Regions from separate parts of the Agrobacterium sp. GW821-FHT02D03 genome, predicted to be linked through region 1. Evidence: riboswitches for the same ligand, from Rfam matches in the RefSeq annotation. Region 1 holds a riboswitch; each other region holds the start of a gene.
What was found. Region 1 has a riboswitch for cobalamin ahead of nrdH (glutaredoxin-like protein NrdH). Riboswitches for the same ligand answer to the same signal wherever they lie in the genome.

Region 1 (5,604 bases):
GCTGGAGGAACTCGTTTTCTTCCGACCATCGATAAGCATCGTCCACATCGGGCGTAGAGCACAGCGTCGAGAAGATCGACGAATAGGAGCGGGCATGCACGGCCTCCATGAAGGAGATGTTGGAAAGCACCGCCTCTTCATGCGGTGTCGCCACATCTTCCATCAGGCGGACTGACCCGACGCCGTTCTGGATCGTGTCGAGCAGTGTCAGTCCGGTGAAGACGCGGATCGTCAATTGCTGCTCTTCGGCCTTCAGCGTTGCCCAGGACGGGATGTCGTTGGAGAGCGGCACCTTTTCCGGCAGCCAGAAATTGCCCGTCAGTCTGTTCCACACCTCGAGGTCCTTATCGTCCTCAAGGCGGTTCCAGTTGATCGCGCGGATCGCGGTGGCAGCCTTTGGCGCCGTGGTCTTCAGTTGGATGTTCATGGTTGTTACCGAATGATCAGAGGGCGCAGGAGACGCAACCTTGCACTTCCGTGCCGGTCAGCGCCATTTGGCGAAGGCGGATGTAGTAGATCGTCTTGATGCCCTTCTTCCAGGCATAGATCTGGGCGCGGTTGATATCGCGTGTCGTGGCGGTGTCGCGGAAGAACAGGGTCAGCGACAATCCCTGATCCACGTGCTGCGTGGCGGCCGCATAGGTATCGATGATCTTCTCAGGCCCGATCTCGTAGGCGTCCTGGTAGTATTCGAGATTGTCGTTGGTCATGAAGGCAGCCGGATAATAGACGCGGCCGATCTTGCCTTCCTTGCGGATTTCGATCTTCGAGACGATCGGGTGGATGGAGGAGGTCGAGTGGTTGATATAGGAAATCGAGCCGGTCGGCGGCACCGCCTGGAGATTCTGATTGTACAGCCCACCCTCCATCACAGCCTGCTTGAGTACCAGCCAGTCTTCCTGTGTCGGGATGTGAATGCCGGCCCTTTCGAACAGATCGGCAACGCGCGGCGTTGACGGCTTCCATTCCTGTTGCGTGTATTTGTCGAAGTAGTCGCCGCTCGCATATTTGGACTGTTCGAAGCCCTTGAAGCGCTGACCACGCTCTACTGCCAGGCGATTGGAAGCCTTCAGTGCGTGATAGGTCACCGTGTAGAAATAGATATTGGTGAAATCCACGCCTTCTTCGGAGCCATAGAAAATCCGCTCGCGTGCCAGATAGCCATGCAGGTTCATCTGGCCGAGGCCGATCGCGTGGCTCTCTGCGTTGCCCTTGGCGATGGATGGCACGGAGGCGATATGGCTCATGTCCGAGACGGCCGTCAAAGCGCGGATTGCGGTCTCGACCGTCCTGCCGAAATCGTCCGAATCCATCGCCGCTGCGATGTTGAGCGAGCCAAGGTTACAGGAAATATCCTTCCCCGTCGTTTCATAGGACAGGTCGGCCTCATAGGTGCTGGCTTCACTGACCTGAAGAATTTCCGAGCAGAGATTGCTCATGGTGATGCGCCCAGCAATCGGGTTCTCGCGGTTCACCGTGTCCTCGAACATGATGTAGGGATAGCCGCTTTCGAACTGGATTTCGGCCAGCACCTGAAAGAACTCGCGCGCCTTTATCTTCTTTTTGCGGATCCGGCTGTCGGCGACCATCTCCCGGTATTTTTCCGTCACCGAAATTTCGCTGAAGGCAACGCCATAGATGCGTTCCACATCATAGGGTGAGAACAGGTACATATCCTCATTGTTCTTGGCGAGTTCGAAGGTGATATCCGGAACGACGACGCCGAGCGACAGCGTCTTGATGCGGATTTTCTCGTCGGCATTTTCGCGCTTGGTGTCGAGGAAACGCATGATGTCGGGGTGATGGGCATTGAGATAGACGGCGCCTGCACCCTGGCGCGCGCCAAGCTGGTTGGCGTAGGAGAAGGAATCCTCCAGGAGCTTCATCACCGGAATGACACCGGAGGACTGGTTTTCGATCTGTTTGATCGGCGCACCGGCTTCACGAAGATTGGTCAGTGAAAGGGCCACCCCGCCGCCGCGCTTCGAGAGCTGCAATGCCGAGTTGATGCCGCGGGCGATCGACTCCATATTGTCTTCCATGCGCAGCAGGAAGCATGACACGAGCTCTCCGCGCTGCTTCTTGCCCGCATTGAGAAAAGTCGGAGTTGCCGGCTGGAAGCGGCCGGAGATCATCTCATCCACCAGGCCGCGCGCCAGTGTCTCGTCGCCGCGCGCCAGCGTCAGCGCCACCATACAGACGCGGTCCTCGTACCGCTCCAGATACCGTTTTCCGTCGAAGGTTTTCAGCGTATAGGACGTGTAGTATTTGAAAGCCCCGAGGAATGTCGGGAAGCGGAATTTCTTCGCATAGGCATGGTCGAAGAGATCGCGGACGAAGTTGAAGGCGTACTGGTCCAGCACTACCTGCTCGTAATAGCCTTCACTCAAAAGATAATCGAGCTTTTCGCGCAGATTGTGAAAGAACACCGTGTTCTGGTTCACGTGCTGAAGAAAGTACTGGCGCGCTGCCAGCCTGTCCCTGTCCAGCTGAATCCGGCCATCCTCATCGTAAAGGTTCAGCATCGCATTCAGTGCATGGTAATCCAGCACTGCTGCGTCCGACTGCTTCAGGGGCCTCTCGAGTGTCAACGTGTCCAAAATCGTTCCAATCCCTGTCTGACATTGACGACGTCCTCACCCGTCCCCATCAGCTCGAAGCGATAGAGATAGGGCACGCCGCATTTGGCGGAGATGATGTCGCCGGCGATCCCGAAGGTCGCGCCGAAATTGCTATTGCCCGCAGCAATCACGCCGCGAAGGTTTGCTCGATTATTCGCATCGTTGAGGAAGCGAATGACCTGTTTGGGAACCGCGCCCTTGCCGTTCTCGCCGCTATAGGTCGGGACGATGAGGACGAACGGGCTTGGAACATGCAGAGTCACAGCAGCGCTGATCGGGATGCGGCGGGCGGGGGTGTCGAGCTTGGCCACGAAGCGATGCGTGTTTTCCGAGCGCGTCGAGAAGTAGACGATCTCCCCCGCCATAGTCTGCGTCACGATGCAAGCGTGCTGATCATGTCGGGCCGAAAGCCCCCCCAATGCGTCTCGCCGGCAATCACGACTGGCACTTGACGATAACCAAGACCGAGCACCCGCTCATAGGCTTGCTCGTCAGTCGAGACATCGACGATCGTATAGTCGAGACCCTGACGATCGAGCGCGCGGGTGGTCGCAGTGCATTGAACGCAAGCGGGTTTGCTGTAGACGGTGATGCTCATCTTGATCCTCGTTCGAAAAAAGGCATGGGAAATCGCTCTCGCGCCGTGAAGCGCGTGACGGTTTAAAAACAGGGTTAAACGCAAAGCCGTGGTCTGCCGGACACTGCTGTCGCATAGCTAGATAGCAAAAGCGCTGAACGCTTTTGTGCACCATGCCTCAGACGCCGGTTACTCCAACGGATAAAAGACTGAACTCGTAATCATAGGACTTCACCCCGAAGTGGCTCTACGCGAAGGCATGGGGGAAGCGAGACGCACAGGGTCATCCCGTACGCATTCGCGACCTTCCGGGCACCCCGCCGGTGGACGTATTGACTCAAGGCAGGTCTCCTGGCTCGCGGGTCGTCACATTCATCTCGCCTTCCCGAAACCTTATGTTTCAGTGGCTGCTGAGAGAATGCTCGCCGCTTACAGTTGCGGGGGCAGCTGCGGCATTGCTCCACCATTGCTGGCTTCGCGCACCGTATTCCCATCTTCGCTCCCGACAGAATCGGAAGAACCTTGAATACCAGATATAGTAGGCATTTCGTTCAATGCGTCAATAGGCTGTTGCAACGACGCGAACTGGGCTGATCTTGATATCAACAGGAAAAATGCCGACACCATAATATGAAGCAAACGGTCTTGTTTTGTACAAGGAGAGGTGATTATAGGCGCAGGCATTGTGCGGCGGGAGCCGCGTTCAACGGGATTTCGGGTGATGATGAAGCGTCTTTTTGCGGCTGTGGGATTTTGTGCATTTGCAGGGTTTGCAGCAAACCCGGCGACGGCTGCGACGACCTATCCTCTGGCGATCGAAAACTGCGGCGCCACGGTCACCTTCAGCAAGGCACCTGAGCGTGCCGTGGCACTTGGTCAGAACAGTGCAGAGATCATGTTGCTGCTTGGCCTTCAGGACAAGATGGTTGGCACTGCCTTCTGGCCGAACAAGGTTCTGCCGCAGGTCGCCGAGGCAAACGCCAAGGTCAAGGTTCTGACCGTCGAGTTTCCGACCTTCGAATCCATCCTGGCACAGAACCCGGACTTTGTGACCGCCGCTTTGCCGACGCTCGTCGGCCCCACCAGCAAGGTGGCGAAGCGCGAAGATTTCGACAAGCTTGGCATCTCCACCTATCTTTCGCCCAGCATGTGCGCGCTGGACGACATGTCCAAAGACAAGTCCGGTTATGGCAATCGCTCCAAACTCTGGAACATGGAGACGCTGTATAAGGAGATCGATGATCTCTCGCAGATTTTTGACGTGGCCGACAAGGGTCAGGCCGTCATCGCCGACCTGAAGAAGCGCGAAGCTGCATTGCGTGCTGATGCGCCGAAGGATGGCAAGAAGCTTTCCTATGTCTTCTGGTTCTCCAGCCCGTCGCCGTCGGCTGACGCCTATCTCGGCGGCAAGAACAGCCCATCGGGCTATATCGCCGATCTGTTGGGCGGCACCAATGCCATTACCACCGAAACCGAATCTCCGGCCATTGGTTGGGAAACGATCATTGCCGCCAATCCCGACGTGATCGTCGTGACGCAGGTCGACCGCAATCGCTGGGAACTCGACAAGGCAGATGCCAAGATCAAGTTCCTGAATAGCGACCCTGCCACCAGCCAGATGAATGCAGTCAAGAATAAGGCGCTTGTCATCATGCCGGCGCAGGCGATGAACCCGAGCGTTCAGACGATCTACGGCGCCGAGCAGATTGCTCAGCAGTTGAAGACCCTCGGCCTGAAGTGAGTTCGGTGGCGGCAAAGGATCGATCGGGTAGCGGGATGCGACGGCTTGTTGCCTCCGTAGCGCTCTATCTTGCCTGCTTCGCGACGATTGCCCTCGTGGTCGGGATCAGTGTCGGGATTGGCGATTTGCCAATTCCGCTCTCGACCACCTATGCCGCCATCACCAACAAGCTCGGCTGGACGTCGGTCGAGATCAGCCGCATCCATGAGGCAGTGATCTGGGAATACAGGCTGAGCCGCGCGCTCGTGGCCGTCTTCTGCGGCGCGGGCCTCGCCATGTGCGGGGCCATCATGCAGGCCATGCTGCGCAATCCGCTGGCTGAGCCCTATGTTCTCGGCATTTCCGCTGGCGCCTCGACCGGTGCCGTAGCCGTCGTCATTCTCGGGATCGGTGCCGGCGCGGTGTCGCTGTCTCTGGGTGCCTTCTTCGGCGCCTTTGCGGCATTCTTCCTGGTTGCCATTCTGTCCAATGGGGCGCGCGGTGGCGCAGACAGAACGATCTTGGCGGGTGTTGCAGCCGCTCAGCTTTTTAATGCCGCCACATCCTATGTGGTCACCACTTCCGGCAATGCCCAGCAGGCCCGCGACGTGATGTTCTGGCTTCTCGGCAGCTTCGGTGGCGTGCGTTGGCCGGATGTCGGTCTCGTGTCCATCGTCGTCGGTCTC
Region 2 (5,604 bases), on a different contig from region 1:
GGATCGAGGCGAGCCACGTCTGGTCGATTGTGGATTGCGCCTCGAGCTTTTCGTCGCGCTCGCTGCACTCACCGGGCAGAAGCAGGAGCTTGATGCCGCGCCTGCGTGCCATCATCGCCAACTGATCGACGCCGTAGCGCCAGCGGTCCGCCCCACCCAGAATCCGGATAAGGATAAGTTTGGCATGTTCCGCCGTCTTTTCGATCCAAAGGTCGACGGACATGGGATGTCGAAGGTCGGAAAGATTGGCGACGCTGAGCGAAACGCCTGAGTCGTCGGGCCAGGCGCGCTGCAGACCTGCAAGGTCGCTGGACGAGAAAGACAGCACCACCACATCCGCCTGGGGCTGGTTGAGATCAACCGGCTCGATCAGGTCGTCCAGCGACGAAGATGTGGTGGCGAGTATATGCATGATGCGTCAGGCAGCCAGCATCTGTTCGATTTTCTCGCGGTTGAGGCCTTTTTCGCCAATCACCACAAGCGCCGAACGGCGCACTTCGCCCGCAGCCCAGGGGCGATCGAAATAGTGGTTGACGCGCGAGCCGACGGCCTGAACCTGCAAGCGCATGGGCTTGGAGGCGACCTCTACGAAGCCTTTGATGCGCAGGACATTCTCGGAGGCCGCCGTCTGGGCGATACGCTGAGCCAGCGCCTCAGGATCGGACACCGCGCCAAGCTCGACGACGAAGCTGTCGAACTCGTCGTGATCGTGGTCTTCTTCGTCGTCATGGTGGGTATGGCGGTTTTCGATATCGTTCTCGACCGCAAGCCCAAGACCGATCAGAACCGCAGGATCGATCTGGCCATGCGATGCGACAACGATTTTCGCAGCCTTTGGCAGATGCTCCGTGATGTGTGCCTTGGCGCGCTCCAGACCATCCGCATCGAGAAGATCACCCTTGGTCAGCACGATCAGGTCGGCGCAGGCGATCTGGTCTTCGAAGACTTCCTCGACAGGATCGTCATGATCGAGCGCTTCGTCATTCGCACGCTGGGCGGCCAGCGCATCCATGTCATGCGACACCATGCCTTCTGCGAGCGCTGCGCCATCGGCCACCGCAATGACGGCATCGACGGTGACGCGGCTCTTGATCGCCGGCCATTGGAAGGCCTGGACGAGGGGTTTCGGCAGTGCGAGGCCGGAGGTTTCGATCAGGATATGTTCGACCCTGGGCTGGCGGCTGAGGATCTGTTCGATGGCCGGCTGAAAATCATCGGCGACCGTGCAGCAGATGCACCCATTGGCGAGCTCGACGATATTTTCTTCCGGGCAGCTTTCGATGCCGCAGCCTTTGAGGATTTCGCCATCGATGCCGACATCGCCGAACTCGTTGACGATGATCGCCAGTCGCTTGCCATCGATCTTTTCAAGAAGGCCGCGCAGCAGCGTGGTTTTGCCGGCGCCCAGAAAGCCGGTGACGATGGTGCAGGGAACGCGCTCTAGCGTGGTCATGATGTCTCCTCGACGAAATTCAAAGGTGGGATGCGCGCGACCATGCCGCGCTTCAAACTATCGGGACGGCCGCGCCAGGGCATCAGTCCATCGGTGGACGTGGAAAGCAGGCGCGCACCAGTGATCAGATCCTCGGCGTTTTCAGGCGTCAGACCGCCAAACACATAGGACCAGCCGTCGGCTGTGCGCATTGCGGCGCTGGCACCGCGCTTGCAATTGGCAAGGCAATTGACGCTGCGCACCTCGACATTTGCATCAGTGCCAAGTGCGATCGTCGCTTGCGCGAGAAGCGCACCGGGACGCGGTTCCGCATTCGGCTCCGCCTCGTCGCGGCAGCTGCGACAGACATAAACGACCAGGCCGGACGCTTCTCGCGTGTCGGTTGATCCTTCAGTCCGTGACGATGTTGAGGTAATATCCAAACCGTATCCGCTTCCGCCATTCAAACATGCAAGGGGTGCGGATGCCGAAGACGGAATGCGAGACAGCGCAAACCGAAACTCGGCGAGACCGACTGACCGGAGCACCCCGCCCGGCAGACGTTTTGTTCTGAAACGGCAGGTCTCCTGGCTTGCGGCTTGAATGAGCGCCCTTGCACCGCCTTCCCGGATCGAAATCCAGTGGCTTTACGGTGTGGGCTCGCCGCTTACAGTTGCGGGGGCAGCCACGGATTGACCCGAAGAGCGGGCGGAACCGTGTTCCCTCTTAGCTTTTCCCGTTGCCGGAAAAAGACCGTCAGTGCCTTACCTTTACGGGCAAGCCGCGCCTTGGTCAATGCAGGCATCGTTACGCCTCTCATAGGCTCCATTGCGGAGGAGGGCGTTTTGACTATAGTCGCCGCTTCTAAAAACGGCTCGGAAGGACGTGGGACATCATGACACGCGAGATCAGCGACAGCGAGGCCGCCCGCCACCGCGAAAAGATGGTGAACCGCAAGAGCGTGCAGGATGCGGAAGTGGCCGAAAAGACCATCGAGAAGGGTCTGCTGATGGTCAATACCGGTCCCGGCAAGGGCAAGTCGACGGCCGCTTTCGGCCTTGCGCTTCGGATGCTCGGCACGGGCAGACGGGTCGGCATCGTTCAGTTCATCAAGGGTGCGTGGTCGACCGGCGAGCAGCAGGCGCTGACGATTTTCGGCGACCGGGTGGAATGGCGCACCATGGGCGAAGGTTTCACGTGGGACACTCAGGATCTGAAGCGCGACGTCGCCGCAGCCACGAAAGCCTGGGATGAAGCCAAACTCCTGATGGCCGACGAAACGATCGGTCTTATGGTGCTGGACGAGCTGAACATTGCGCTGCGCTATGACTATCTCGATCTGACGGAGGTCGTCACCACCTTGCAGAGCCGCCGCCCCGATCTCCACATCATCGTCACCGGCCGCAATGCCAAGCCTCTCATGATCGAAGCGGCCGACATGGTGACGGAGATGACGCTCGTGAAGCATCACTTCAAGGCGGGCGTCAAAGCCCAATCCGGCATCGAGTACTGATCCATGGCCGCCAGATCCATCATGTTTCAGGGAACCGGCTCGGATGTCGGCAAGTCGCTGATGGTGGCCGGTCTGGCGCGCGCCTTTACCCGGCGCGGACTTTCCGTGTTGCCCTTCAAGCCGCAGAACATGTCCAACAACGCGGCGGTCACAGCCGATGGCGGCGAGATCGGCAGGGCGCAAGCTCTACAAGCGCGCGCGGCCGGCGTGCCGCTGTCGGTACATATGAACCCGGTCCTGTTGAAGCCTCAGAGCGAAACGGGTGCGCAGCTCGTGGTTCAGGGAAAAATTCTCGGCAATGCGAAAGCAGCCGACTATCAACAGATGAAGGCCGGGCTGATGCCCCGGGTGCTGGAGAGCTTCGAGCATCTGAAGACCCGCGCTGATCTGGTGCTGGTTGAAGGCGCCGGCAGCGCATCGGAAGTCAATCTGCGCGCCAACGACATTGCCAATATGGGCTTTGCCCGGGCAGCCGATGTTCCCGTGATCCTGATCGGCGATATCGACCGGGGAGGGGTTATTGCCAGCCTCGTCGGCACGAAGACGGTGGTGGATGCGGACGACGCCTCGATGATCGAAGGCTTCATCGTCAACCGTTTTCGCGGCGATCCTTCGCTGTTCGACGAAGGCATGCGCATGATTGCCGAGCATACTGGCTGGAGCTCCATCGGCCTCCTGCCGCATTTTGCCGAGGCGGCCCGTCTGCCTGCCGAAGATGCGCTGGGTTTAATCGGCACCGGCCAATCGAAGCCCGGCGCGAAAATCCGCATCGCCGTACCGATCCTCCCACATATCTCCAACTTCGACGACCTCGATCCGCTCGATATGGAGCCGGATGTCGAACTGGTGCGCGTGCGTCCTGGGACAGCTATTCCCGGCGATTGCGCTCTCATCCTGCTGTGCGGATCGAAATCCACGATTGCCGATCTGGACGTCTTGAAACAGGCCGGTTTCGATATCGACATCAAGGCGCATCTTCGCCGCGGTGGCTTCGTGCTTGGCCTCTGCGGCGGCTATCAGATGCTTGGACGTGTCTTATCGGACCCGGACGGCATGGAAGGGCCGCCTTCCACCGTTGAAGGCATTGGGTTGCTCAGTGTCGAAACGGTGCTGACGGGAGACAAGAGGCTGGTGTCGGTCGAAGGGCGGAGCTTCGATGGTCAGGCGTTTTCCGGCTACGAGATGCATGTGGGCGTGACAAAGGGCGATGACTGCAATCGTCCCTTCGCCACGATCGGCAATCACGTCGATGGTGCAATCTCAGCGGATGGTCGCATCTTCGGCACCTATGTCCATGGGTTGTTTGCTGATGACGGACAGCGCAGCGCCTGGCTGCAAAGGCTTGGCGGGCAATCGTCTGCCCTGAATTACGAAGCGCAGGTGGATGCCGTTCTGGATCGGTTGGCGTACCATATGGAGCGCCACCTCGATCTCGACGCGCTGCTGTCTATAGCACGGTAACCAAGGCCAAAAAGCCGAAGAGCCCGATCAACAGCGCATCGGCGACCCGCGCAAGTTTCAGCGCCTGGCGAATATCGGCAGCGGTCAAATTCCGGCGTCCGCCCTCGCCCATGAAGCACGCCTGGATCATCTGTCCGCCATAGGAACGCGGCCCGGCAAGCGCAAAACCAAGCGCACCCGCCAGCGCCGATTCTGGCCAGCCGGCATTGGGCGAACGATGGTGCTTCGCATCGCGCGCGACTGCACGCAGGGCACCTTGCGGCGAAGCCCCCTTGACGAAGACGGCAGCGACGATGAACAAACAAGCCGTCAGGCGCGAGGCAGGGAGATTTACCAGATCGTCTACTCGAGCCGATGCCCAACCAAAAGCCTCGTGGCGCGGCGTGCGGTGACCGATCATGCTGTCAGCCGTATTGATGGCCTTGTAGCCAGCACCGCCTGGTAGCCCGAGCAGACCGAGCCAGAAGGATGGTGCCACAATGCCATCGGAAAAATTCTCCGCCAGGCTTTCGATAGCCGCCCGGCACACCGCCGCCTCATCCAATTGATCAGGATCGCGGCCAACGATCATCGACACGGCTCTTCTGCCGCCTTCGAGGCCTTCGCTTTCCAGCGAGGTGGCCACCGCCTCGACATGTTGCTCCAGGCTTTTTTGTGCTGGAAGCGAAGCACCGACGATGGCGACCAGCAACAAGCCCAGCGGAAGAACCAGAAGGACATTCTGCAAAGCGAGCGCGATGGAGACGGTGACGCCGAGAAACACTACAAGCGCCAGCACGCCTTTGGCTTCACGATTGGAAAATGATCCCTGTTCCCGGTTCCATTTTCTGTCGAGCAGCGCGATAAGCGAACCAATCCATGTGACCGGGTGGCCGATGCGGCGAAACAGCCAGTCGGGATAGCCGACAAGGCGTTCGATCAGAAGCGACAGGAAAGCGAGAGCAAAGAACATGGGCGATACGGGACCGGTGACTATGCAGGCTGCGATCCGTCATGGTGGCGATCTGGGGCAGGCGCGGGCGTCTTTTCCGCTGGCACCGGAACCCTGGATCGACCTTTCCACAGGGATCAATCCGCATTCCTATCCGCATTCTCCCGTTCCTGCCAGCGCCTTTGCCCGCCTGCCCGAACCTTCTGCCTTGAACCACTTGAAGGAAGTCGCCGCCGCAACCTTCGGCGCGCCCTCTGCGGCGCACAT
Region 3 (5,604 bases), on a different contig from region 1:
ATCGTCGCGTTGCGCGACAAGGTGGACCTGCCGAATTACGGCGAGTTCGACGAAAAGCGCGTCTTTAGCGAAGGCTCTATCTCCGGCCCCTATAATTTTAGGGGCATTCGCATCGGCATTCCGATTTGCGAAGAAATCTGGAACGATTTCGGCGTGTGCGAGACGCTGGCCGAGGCCGGCGCCGAAATTTTGCTGGTGCCCAATGGCTCGCCCTATTATCGCGGCAAGGTCGATGTCCGTCATCAGGTCGCCCTCCGCCAGGTCATTGAAAGTGGCCTGCCTCTGGTCTTTGTCAACCAACTCGGCGGCCAGGATGAACTGGTGTTCGACGGCGCGAGCTTCGGTTTCAATGCCGACAAGACGCTGGCCTTCCAGATGAGCCAGTTCGAAGCAACGTTGGCGGTCACGGACTGGAAACGCACGGAGAATGGCTGGCACTGCAGCCATGGTCCGGTTTCCCATATTCCCGAAGGCGAGGAGGCCGATTACCGGGCCTGCATGCTGGGCTTCCGCGACTACGTCAACAAGAATGGCTTCAAGAGCGTCGTTCTCGGCCTTTCCGGCGGCATCGACTCGGCCATCTGCGCAGCAATCGCGGTTGATGCGCTGGGCGAGGAGCGGGTGCGCTGCATCATGCTGCCCTACCGCTATACCTCGGAAGAATCGCTGAAGGACGCCGCCGATTGCGCCAGGGCGCTCGGCTGCCGTTATGACATCGTTCCGATTGCCGAACCTGTCGATGGCTTCATGACGGCGCTGTCGGATCTGTTCGAAGGAACGGAAGAGGGCATCACCGAGGAAAACCTGCAGAGCCGTGCGCGCGGCACGATCCTGATGGGCGTTTCCAACAAGTTTGGTTCGATGGTGGTAACCACCGGCAACAAGTCGGAAATGTCCGTCGGCTATGCCACGCTCTATGGCGATATGAATGGCGGCTTCAACCCCATCAAGGACCTCTACAAGATGCAGGTCTATGCCATCTCCAGATGGCGCAACGCCCACGTGCCGCCCGGCGCGCTTGGGCCTTCGGGCGAAGTCATCCCCGCCAACATCATTTCCAAGGCCCCATCCGCGGAATTGCGGCCCAATCAGACCGACCAGGACTCGCTGCCACCCTATCCGGTTCTCGACGATATTCTCGAGTGCCTGGTGGAACAGGAAATGTCCGTCGACGAAATCGTGGCGCGCGGTCACGACGTTGCAACGGTTCATCGCATCGAGCATCTGTTGTACTTGGCCGAATATAAGCGCCGGCAGTCTGCACCTGGCGTGAAGATTACCAAGAAGAACTTCGGTCGCGATCGCAGGTATCCTATTACCAATCGATTCCGCGACAGGTAGGTCCGACGGGTCGGTGGGCAATCGCAGCGGGAGGAACGATGCGAAGTTCAGTCGAGATATTCAATATCCGTACCCGTGAAAATCGGATCGTCTGGCAGACCGAGAAACTGTTCGAAGCGCCGAACTGGTCTCCAGATGGGCAATATCTGCTGCTCAACAGCGATGGCGTCCTCTACCGCCTGCCCCTTACTGGAGACATCGAGGTCGATAAGGTAGACACCGGCTTCGCGGTTCAGTGCAACAACGACCACGGCATCTCGCCCGACGGTTCTCTTTATGCCATTTCCGACAAGGTCGAGTTTGGCAAGAGCGCGATCTATCTTCTTCCATCCGTCGGCGGCACGCCGAAACTGATGACGCGGAACCTGCCGTCCTACTGGCATGGTTGGGCGCCGGATGGCAAAAGCTTTGCCTATTGCGGGATCAGGGATCAGGTTTTCGATATCTATGCCATGGACATCGAAACCGGCACCGAAACACGTCTGACCCATGGCGAGGGGCGAAACGACGGTCCGGATTATTCGCCCGATGGTCAGTGGATCTACTTCAACTCCAGCCGCACAGGACAGATGCAGATCTGGCGGGTGAGACCGGATGGATCGGGCGTTGAGCGGATCACCGATAGCCCATATGGCGACTGGTTTCCGCATCCATCTCCCAAGGGAGACAAGGTCGTTTTCATTTCCTATGACGGCGACGTCTTCGACCACCCGCGTGATCTCGATGTTCGCGTGCGGCTGATGGACCCGGATGGTGGCAACGTCGAAACGCTCTTCGATCTCTTTGGCGGGCAGGGAACGATGAACTCACCCAACTGGTCACCGGACGGTGATGAATTCGCCTATGTGCGATATTTTCCGGTTGGATAGACGTAGCGCGCTTGCCTTCCGATCGGCAATTGCCCATACGCAACGTCGTCAGGTGCCTGCCTTTGGCAGGAGAATCGGGAATGCGGTGCGAGACCGCAACGTGCCCAACGCTGTGAGGCGGATGCCTGTTGCCATAAGCCACTGAGCAATCGGGAAGGCGGCAACGGGCAGACGAAGCCAAGTCAGAAGACCGGCCTGACACGATAGACCAGTCCGCGCGGACGGCGGGAGGTTGTTAGGAAGAGCGTTTGTGCCCTGCCTACAGCATCGGCCCGAAAATCGAAATCGATTTTCGGAAAGCACGATGCGTAGATCAAAGAAGATAGAGCGTCCTTTGTGCGTCCAATAGGACGCACGGCGCTCTAAGGCGCACTCGTGGTCTTTCTACATTGTTGGGGATTGACGATGCGACCTGATGATAATGGACCCGGACCGGTGCCGGCCTATGAATTTGCCAGGCACGAAAAGGCTGCGGTCTACCGCGCCATCGAGACCCGCCGTGATGTCCGCAACGAGTTTTTATCCGATCCGCTTTCTGATGAACTGATCAACAAGCTGCTTTCCGCCGCCCACTCCGCCCCCTCGGTGGGTTTCATGCAGCCATGGAATTTTACTCTCGTCAGCGATGCAGACATCAAAAATGCCGTGTGGCAGGCTTTCAGTCGCGCCAATGAGGAAGCGGCCTTGATGTTTCCCGACGATAAGCAGTCGCTCTACCGAAGCCTCAAGCTGGAGGGCATCCGGAAGGCGCCGCTCTCCATCTGCGTCACCTGCGATCCCACAAGAGGTGGCGATGTCGTGCTGGGGCGAACGCACAATCCGCGCATGGATGTCTACTCCACCGTGTGCGCCGTGCAGAACCTCTGGCTTGCGGCACGCGCCGAAGGGGTCGGCGTCGGTTGGGTCAGCATCTTCCATGACGACGATATTCGAAAAATCCTTGGTATCCCTGAGCACATCGAAATCGTCGCGTGGCTCTGCGTCGGCTATGTCTCGGAACTCTATGCCGAGCCTGAGTTAGCGGTGAAGGGCTGGCGTCAGCGTTTGCCGCTGGACGAACTGATTTTCAAAGACCGGTGGGGCGAGAAATAGGCAGGTTCCGCCGCGCGCAGCTTGCTTTCCCGGCGCCCAAAAATCCACTTGCCAGTCCTCATGGCCGGTGGCTTAGTTCACTCTCATTTTGAGAGGGGATCATATTATGCCGATTGAAAACTGGCTGGCCTTCGTTGCCGCATCTGCCATCATGCTCGCCATTCCCGGACCAACGATCTTGCTGGTCATTTCTTACGCGCTTGGTCACGGACGCAAGGCAAGTAGCGCCACCGTTGCCGGTGTAGCGCTTGGCGACTTTACCGCCATGACGGCGTCCATGCTGGGTCTTGGTGCACTGCTCGCGACCTCCGCCGCTCTCTTCACGGTCTTGAAGTGGGTGGGCGCTGCCTATCTGATCTATCTCGGCATCAAGCTCTGGCGCGCGCCTGTCGGCACGTCGGCTGAAGGCGAGGGTGACGTGACGGGTCGTGAGCGTCCACTAAAGATCTTCCTCCACACCTATATCGTCACGGCACTGAACCCTAAGAGCATCATCTTCTTCGTTGCCTTCCTGCCGCAGTTCCTGGTGCCGACCCTGCCGTTCTGGCCGCAGGTGCTTATTTTCGAAGTTACTTTTCTAGTGCTTGCGACTTGCAACGCCGCTCTTTATGGGTTGCTGGCAAGTGCGGCCCGCAACACCATCCGCAAGCCCTCCGTCCAGCGCGTCGTCAATCGCACCGGTGGCGGACTATTGATTGGTGCCGGACTGCTCGCGGCGGGCTGGAAGAAAGCCGTCGCCTAAACCGTCGCCAATCCGTGCGGCGCCGAGTTCTGGAATATACCAATGTCAGTGCCGCACATCCTTCTTGCCTTGGTCACCGTCTTCCTCTGGGGCTTCAACTTCGTGGTGATCAAGGTCGGCGTCATGGATATGCCGCCGCTGTTTCTCACAGCCTTGCGCTACCTCTTCGCAGCCGTGCCGCTCATCTTCTTTCTGCCGCGCCCGAAGGTTCCTTGGAAGCACATGGTCGTCTACGGCATGGTCATGGGCTGCGCGCAATTTGGCCTGCTCTATACGGCGATCAAGTGGGGCCTGCCTGCAGGGCTTGCCTCGCTCGTCATGCAGTCGCAGGCGTTCTTCACCATGGCGCTGGCCGTGACGATGCTCGGTGAAATTCCGCTGAAGTCCCATATCGCTGGTGCCGCCGTTGCCTTTTCCGGTCTTGCGGTGATCGGACTTGAACGTCTGGAACTGACCGCTCTTGTGCCTCTCCTCATGTGCGTCGGTGCCGCTTTCAGCTGGGCAATCGGCAATATCGTCAATCGCAAGGTCGGACGGGTCAACGCGATCTCCTTCGTTGCCTGGACAAGTCTCGCACCGGTTCTGCCGCTGATCGCGCTTTCGCTGCTGCTCGAAGGCCCGCAGGCGATCGGCGAAGGTTTGGCAAATGCCAACATGATGACGGTCGCCGTCGTTGCCTATATGGCCTATGGCGCGACGATTGTCGGGGCAGGGATCTGGAGCTTTCTGCTGCTGCGTTATCCGGCAGGAACCGTCGCGCCGTTTTCTCTGCTGGTGCCGATCGTCGGCTTCCTCGGCGCCTACTTCGCCTTCGCCGAACACATCACCACGCTGGAAATCGTCGGCAGTGCGCTCGTCGTTGCCGGTCTGGCACTCAATGTGTTCGGACGTCGGCTGTCTTTCGGTCGTGCGCCATCCGGCAACGCGTGAGAGCGATCTGCAATTCCCTGTGCATTGTTGCGATGCGGCGGGGCATTTGTGGAAAACTTTGGTAAAGAGAGTGTTCGCCGCGCGATGAAGCGGCGCTTTTGATCATTGCAGTGCAGGGACGGGTCAACGTGCAGGTCGGTATCGACATGGGAACGCTTTCGGGCGGGCAGAGTGCCAAGCTCGATATTGAGGAACTGCTCGCCACGCGTTTGCTGGTTCAGGGCAATTCCGGTTCCGGAAAGTCGCATCTGCTGCGCCGTTTGCTGGAGCAATCGGCACCCTGGGTGCAACAGGTCATCATCGATCCCGAAGGTGATTTCGTCACGCTGGCCGACAAGTTCGGTCACGTTGTGGTGGATGGGGAGCGCACCGAAGCCGAGCTTGCAGGCATTGCCAATCGCATTCGCCAGCACCGTGTCTCTTGCGTGCTCACGCTGGAGGGCCTCGATATCGAGCAGCAGATGCGCGCCGCCGCCGCCTTCCTCAATGGCATGTTCGATGCCGATCGCGAATATTGGTATCCTGTGCTGGTCGTCGTGGACGAGGCGCAGATGTTTGCGCCCTCCGTCGGTGGCGAAGTCACCGAAGATGCCCGCAAGGCTTCGCTCGGCGCAATGACCAACCTCATGT
Region 4 (5,604 bases), 530 kb from region 1:
AGGCAATCAGCGATGCGGTCGGTGTCGAGCTTGCGAACCCTGCGGTGAATGGCGTCGTCGTGCTTCACGGCACGGATGCGATGGAAGAAACCTCACTGCTCGTTCATTTACAGCACAGGATCGGCAAACCGGTGATCTTCACCGGCGCGCAGTTTACGGCCGATAACCCGCTCTCGGATGGCCCGGCCAATCTTCAGGCGGCGATTGCCGCTGCCGCGACGCCATCCAATAGCGAAAAGGGCGTCCTTCTGTCGTTCGGTGGCAAGTTGCTGCCGGTCTGGGGGCTTTACAAGCGTTCCGCCGACGATCCGGATGCGTTCGATCTTGCAGGGCCTTCCGACTGTCCGCAAAGCCCTGAATTTTCGGCGCCGGTCGATGCTATCCGCATCGATATCGTCGCAATCTATCCGGGCTGTGAAGCGACCCATATCGATGCCAGTCTTGATGCGGGGGCCAAAGGCATCGTTCTTTGCGCTCTCGGCTCAGGTAACGCCAATGCAGACGTCGTTGATGCTCTGCGGCGTTGTCGCGAGAGACATGTTCCGGTCGTTGTTTCCAGCCGCGTTCCCGAGGGGCACCTGGTTGCGGGCTATGGCGGTGGAGGTGGCGGTCACGATATGGGTGCTGTCGGTGCCATCCATTCCCGAACATTGCGGCCTGGTCAGGCAAGAATTCTGCTGGCATCGCTTATAGCCGCGTCTGCTGGACACCGCGACATGGCGCATGCTTTCAACGACTTTCGCGATTGAAACGATCCGCGGATAACACGGAAGTGGCAGAAATGTGATTTCTGCGGAACTTATCGTCTTCGACCCTGTTAAGCCCCAAGGGAAATTAACAGGGGCTCTTCATGGCGGTCACCATTACTGCTGTCGCTCTAGCGCTTGTCGGCCTTGCGCTTTTCGGCTTCGGTTCTCAACTTATCATGCTCGGGGGAAGCTTTTATTACGCTCTCGCCGGGCTCGCTTTCGTCATCACGGCAATTCTTCTCTTCAAGCGAAACAAGGCGGCGCTGCATTTCTACGCGCTCTTCGTGATCGCGACGCTCGGCTGGGCCTTGTGGGAAGTTGGTCTCGACTGGTGGCAGCTTGGACCGCGTGGCGGCCTGATCATCGTGATCGGCATCTGGCTTTTGATGCCGTGGATCCGTAAGCCACTCGGTTTTGTCAGCCCGACCGGCATTCGCTACGGAGCAAATGCCGTCCCGCTTCTGGTGGCTGTGGTCATTTCCATGGGTGTGGCCGCCGTGTCGATGACGCAGGACCCGCATGACCAGGAGGGCAATCTTCCGACGGAGGTCGTCAACAACGCGCCCTCTTATGGAAACGCTGTTCCGGATGGCGAGTGGCATCAATATGGACGGACGTCCTATGGCCAGCGCTATTCGCCGCTGACACAGATCACCACTGCCAATGTTGGCGATCTGAAGGAGGTCTGGCGTTATCAAACCGGCGACGTCAAGCTTCCCGACGATGTTGGCGAAACGACGTATCAGGTCACGCCGCTGAAGGTTGGCAAGACACTCTTCCTCTGCACCCCGCACAATTGGGCGATCGCCATCGATGCGGCGACCGGCAAGGAAAAGTGGAAATATGATCCGAATGTCGGCCTGAATCCCAATCGCCAGCACCAGACATGCCGCGGCGTGACTTACTATGCCGATCCAGCCGCTCAGGCCGGTTCGCAATGCGCCGCCCGCGTTTATCTCCCAACATCCGATGCTCGTCTGATCGCGCTCGACGCCGAAAGCGGCAAGGTTTGCACGTCTTTCGCCGATCAGGGTGTTCTCCACCTCGAAGTCGGTATGAAGTACAATCCGGCTGGCTACTACTACTCCACATCGCCGCCCGCCATTGCCGGCAACAAGATCATCGTCGGCGGCGCAGTCAATGACAACTACTCCACCCAGGAACAGTCGGGCGTCATTCGCGCCTTCGATGTGAACAGCGGAGAGCTGCTATGGAACTGGGATTCCGGAAACCCTACCCAGACCCAACCGCTTCCGCCGGGTCAGACCTATACGACCAACTCTCCCAACAGCTGGTCCGTATTCAGCGTCGATGAAGCGCTTGGACTCGTCTACATCCCTTTGGGAAATCAAGTTCCTGACCAGCTCGGAATGGGTCGGAGCGAGAATGTAGAGAAGTACTCCTCGTCGATCGTGGCACTCGACGTAAACACCGGGCAGGACCGCTGGGTCCGGCAGACGGTGCATCACGATCTCTGGGATATGGATGTGCCGGCCCAGCCGGTGCTGCTCGATATCACCAAGCCGGATGGTCAATCTGTTCCCGCTCTCGTTGGCCCGACCAAGCAGGGTGATATCTATGTGCTGGACCGTCGGACGGGTGAGCCAATCCTGCCGGTGACCGAAGAGCCGGCACCCGGTGGGGCAATCCCCGAGGATTTCTCCGCGCCGACGCAGCCCACATCTGCCTTGACCTTCAAGCCGGAACCGCTGCAGGAAAAGAACATGTGGGGTGTCTCGCTGTTCGATCAGCTCGCCTGCCGCATCAAGTTCCATCAGCTGAACTACGAAGGTCGTTACACGCCGCCATCGCTGAATGGATCGATCATCTATCCTGGCAATTTTGGCACCTTCAACTGGGGCAGTGTCGCAGTCGATCCCGAACGCCAGGTCATGTTCGGCATGCCGACCTATCTCGCCTTCACCTCACAGCTCGTTCCGCGCGACCAGATCCCCCCGCGAGGTCAGGATGAGAAGGGCAGCGAGCAGGGTTTGAACCGCAATGATGGTGCACCCTATGGCGTGCTGATGGGCCCGTTCCTGAGCCCGATCGGCATTCCCTGCCAGGCGCCGCCATGGGGTTATGTCGCCGGTGCCGATCTCAGAACCGGCAAGGTTGCCTATAAGCACAAGAACGGCACCGTTTACGACATGACGCCGCTGCCACTTCCCTTCAAGGTCGGTGTGCCGGGTATCGGCGGTCCGATGATCACCAAAGGTGGCGTCGCTTTCCTTGGCGCAGCGGTGGACGATTATCTGCGCGCTTACGATCTGACGAGCGGCAAGCAGCTTTGGGAAGCACGCCTTCCCGCAGGTGGGCAGGCCACGCCCATGACCTACGCTCTCGACGACGGCAAGCAATATGTCGTGATGGTTGCAGGCGGCCACGGTTCGGTGGGGACGAAGCCGGGTGATTATGTCATCGCCTACACGCTCCCATAACCAGATCATTTCGCTAAAACCCTTGATGGCCGGGACTTCGTTCCGGCCATTTTGTTTATTCTCAGCACAATGATCCACTTGTTTTTGATATGTAATAACATTACATAGACTTGCTTGACGGACGAGATCAAATAGGTCTATCTGGCTGGCGACGGTTCCAAGCGAGTGATCGTGAGGAATAATAGGGAACACGGTGAGGGGATATCTCCAATGCCGTGGCTGCCCCCGCAACTGTAAGCGGATTGTCGAGCACTCGTGGCGCATTCACCTGCGTCAGGCCACTGCGAATTATCGTGGGAAGGCGGGCAAGACGATCATCCGTGAGCCAGGAGACCTGCCGTCATAAGTTCATTCCAATGTCACGGGCGGGGATGCCCTGAACAGGAGACGTCATGATTGTTATTTGCGCCCTTCAGCGCTCACATCCATCTGTCTTTTTCCCTCGTTCTCGATCGTCTCACTCCCGTGGCTGTCGAATGAGTGTTTCATTCGCGCTCACATGACGGCGTCTTGCTTGTCGGCAACGTCGACGATTTCGGGGATTATCGGACCATGACATTTCATTTCACCGGCGCGTTTCTGGCCGCTGCACTCACTGCGCTCTCGATCGTGCCGAAAACGGCAGAGGCTGCGGAAACGACCTACCCCTTGACGCTGAAAAATTGCGGCAGGGACGTCACCTTCACGCATGCTCCACAGCGCACCGTTTCTCTTGGTCAGAGCACCACGGAAATTCTCTATCTGCTCGGACTGGCCGACAAGGTTGTCGGTACGGCCGTCTGGATCGGCCCGGTTATCAAGGGATACGAAGAGGCCAACGCCACGGTCGAGCGCCTCGCGGACAATGATCCGAGTTTCGAGAGTGTGGTTGCCAAAAAGCCGGACCTCGTAACCGCTCAGTTTCAATGGCATGTCGGTCCGGAAGGCATTGTGGCAAAGCCTGAGCAATTTGAAGAGCTTGGTATCCCGGTTTACACGTCGCCTGCCGATTGCACGGGTAAGGACAATTCGGGCGGCGGCGATGGTGTCAGACATTCGGTCTTCACCATGGACCAGATCTATCAGGAAATTGCTGAACTCGCGCAAATCTTCAACGTGCAGGATCGAGGTGAGAAGCTCATCGCCGACCTGAAGGCCCGCGAGGGTGCTGCGCGTCAGAAGATCGCATCCGTGAATGGTAAGCTCTCGGCTGTCTTCTGGTTCTCCAGCGCCGAACTGGATATCGATCCTTACGTGGCGGGCAAGAATGGTGCTCCCGGCTACATCATGTCGGCGCTCGGCATCAAGAATGTCATCGACAGTGATGAGGAATGGCCGACCGTCGGTTGGGAAACCATCGCCAAGTCCAACCCCACGATCATCGTCGCGGGCAAAATGGACCGCCGCCGGTTTCCAGCCGACGATATCGCCGTGAAGCTGAAATTCCTGAAAGATGATCCCGTCACAAGCCTGATGCCAGCGGTGAAGGACAACCATATCGTCGTCATGGATGCGCAGGCGATGAACCCGACGATCCGGACCATCGACGGCATCGAGGTCCTGGCCGACCAGATCGTCCAACTTGGCCTAGCGAAGTAAGAGGATGTCCGTTCCCTTTCTTTACACCCGCGCTGCCGTCATTGCAGCCGGGTGTCTTCTGGTGGCGCTTTGGCTGGGCGCCTCGATTGGCGAAACCTCCATTCCGATGGAGGTTGTCGCCAAGACCGTCGCCAATCGCCTCTGGCACGCCGGATACCCACTGGATGCCATCGATGAGGGGATCATCTGGAACTATCGTTTGAGCCGCGCCGTGGTTGCCGCCTGTTGCGGGGCAGCGCTTGCCGTCTCCGGTGTCGTGCTGCAATCGCTGCTGCGCAATCCTCTGGCCGACCCCTATATTCTCGGCATCTCCGCTGGAGCGTCGACTGGCGCGGTCAGCGTCGCGCTCCTTGGCTTCGGCGCGGGCATGCTGACACTGCCGCTCGGTGCATTTCTTGGTGCGCTCGTAGCTTTTGCGCTTGTCAGCCTGCTGGCGCTGAGGGCAGGGCGGGGTAACAGTGCAATCATCCTCGCTGGCGTTGCCGGTTCGCAATTGTTCAACGCGCTTACCTCATTCATTGTCACCAAGGCCGCCAATGCGGAACAGGCGCGCGGCATCATGTTCTGGCTGCTCGGCAATCTGTCCGGCGTTCGCTGGACGGATGTCTCGCTTGCCCTTCCCATAGCCATGTTCGGTCTTATCGTCTGCCTCTGGCATGCCCGCGCCCTGGACGCCTTTACCTTCGGAGCGGAGTCGGCAGCCTCTCTTGGCATCCCCGTGCGCCGCGTCTATGTCGTGCTTACGGGCACGTCTGCCTTGATGACGGCGGTGATGGTCAGCATTGTCGGATCGATCGGCTTTATCGGTCTCGTCATTCCCCATGCAGCCCGTCTTG

Region 2: it holds a riboswitch for cobalamin, as region 1 does, so the genes downstream of both, AC07U5_RS01345 (DUF1636 family protein) here and nrdH (glutaredoxin-like protein NrdH) in region 1, are expected to answer to the same signal.
Region 3: it holds a riboswitch for cobalamin, as region 1 does, so the genes downstream of both, bluB (5,6-dimethylbenzimidazole synthase) here and nrdH (glutaredoxin-like protein NrdH) in region 1, are expected to answer to the same signal.
Region 4: it holds a riboswitch for cobalamin, as region 1 does, so the genes downstream of both, AC07U5_RS15390 (ABC transporter substrate-binding protein) here and nrdH (glutaredoxin-like protein NrdH) in region 1, are expected to answer to the same signal.

The regions. Positions count from the first base shown of each region.
Region 1 covers NZ_JBWKVN010000002.1:947,351-952,954, forward strand. Annotated here, with positions in the region: gene nrdF (class 1b ribonucleoside-diphosphate reductase subunit beta) at 1-427, opposite strand, end outside; gene nrdE (class 1b ribonucleoside-diphosphate reductase subunit alpha) at 444-2,600, opposite strand; gene nrdI (class Ib ribonucleoside-diphosphate reductase assembly flavoprotein NrdI) at 2,588-2,986, opposite strand; gene nrdH (glutaredoxin-like protein NrdH) at 2,995-3,219, opposite strand; cobalamin riboswitch at 3,523-3,738, opposite strand; gene AC07U5_RS17755 (ABC transporter substrate-binding protein) at 3,920-4,939, shown strand; gene AC07U5_RS17760 (FecCD family ABC transporter permease) at 4,975-5,604, shown strand, end outside.
Region 2 covers NZ_JBWKVN010000001.1:280,698-286,301, reverse strand. Annotated here, with positions in the region: gene cobN (cobaltochelatase subunit CobN) at 1-412, opposite strand, end outside; gene cobW (cobalamin biosynthesis protein CobW) at 419-1,456, opposite strand; gene AC07U5_RS01345 (DUF1636 family protein) at 1,450-1,875, opposite strand; cobalamin riboswitch at 1,993-2,205, opposite strand; gene cobO (cob(I)yrinic acid a,c-diamide adenosyltransferase) at 2,328-2,945, shown strand; gene AC07U5_RS01335 (cobyric acid synthase) at 2,949-4,406, shown strand; gene cbiB (adenosylcobinamide-phosphate synthase CbiB) at 4,393-5,358, opposite strand; gene cobD (threonine-phosphate decarboxylase CobD) at 5,357-5,604, shown strand, end outside.
Region 3 covers NZ_JBWKVN010000001.1:1,811,675-1,817,278, reverse strand. Annotated here, with positions in the region: gene AC07U5_RS08515 (NAD+ synthase) at 1-1,341, shown strand, start outside; gene AC07U5_RS08510 (TolB family protein) at 1,380-2,210, shown strand; cobalamin riboswitch at 2,244-2,423, shown strand; gene bluB (5,6-dimethylbenzimidazole synthase) at 2,616-3,302, shown strand; gene AC07U5_RS08500 (LysE family translocator) at 3,409-4,044, shown strand; gene AC07U5_RS08495 (EamA family transporter) at 4,087-4,974, shown strand; gene AC07U5_RS08490 (helicase HerA domain-containing protein) at 5,103-5,604, shown strand, end outside.
Region 4 covers NZ_JBWKVN010000002.1:419,439-425,042, reverse strand. Annotated here, with positions in the region: gene AC07U5_RS15400 (asparaginase domain-containing protein) at 1-749, shown strand, start outside; gene AC07U5_RS15395 (glucose/quinate/shikimate family membrane-bound PQQ-dependent dehydrogenase) at 851-3,190, shown strand; cobalamin riboswitch at 3,326-3,546, shown strand; gene AC07U5_RS15390 (ABC transporter substrate-binding protein) at 3,743-4,768, shown strand; gene AC07U5_RS15385 (FecCD family ABC transporter permease) at 4,773-5,604, shown strand, end outside.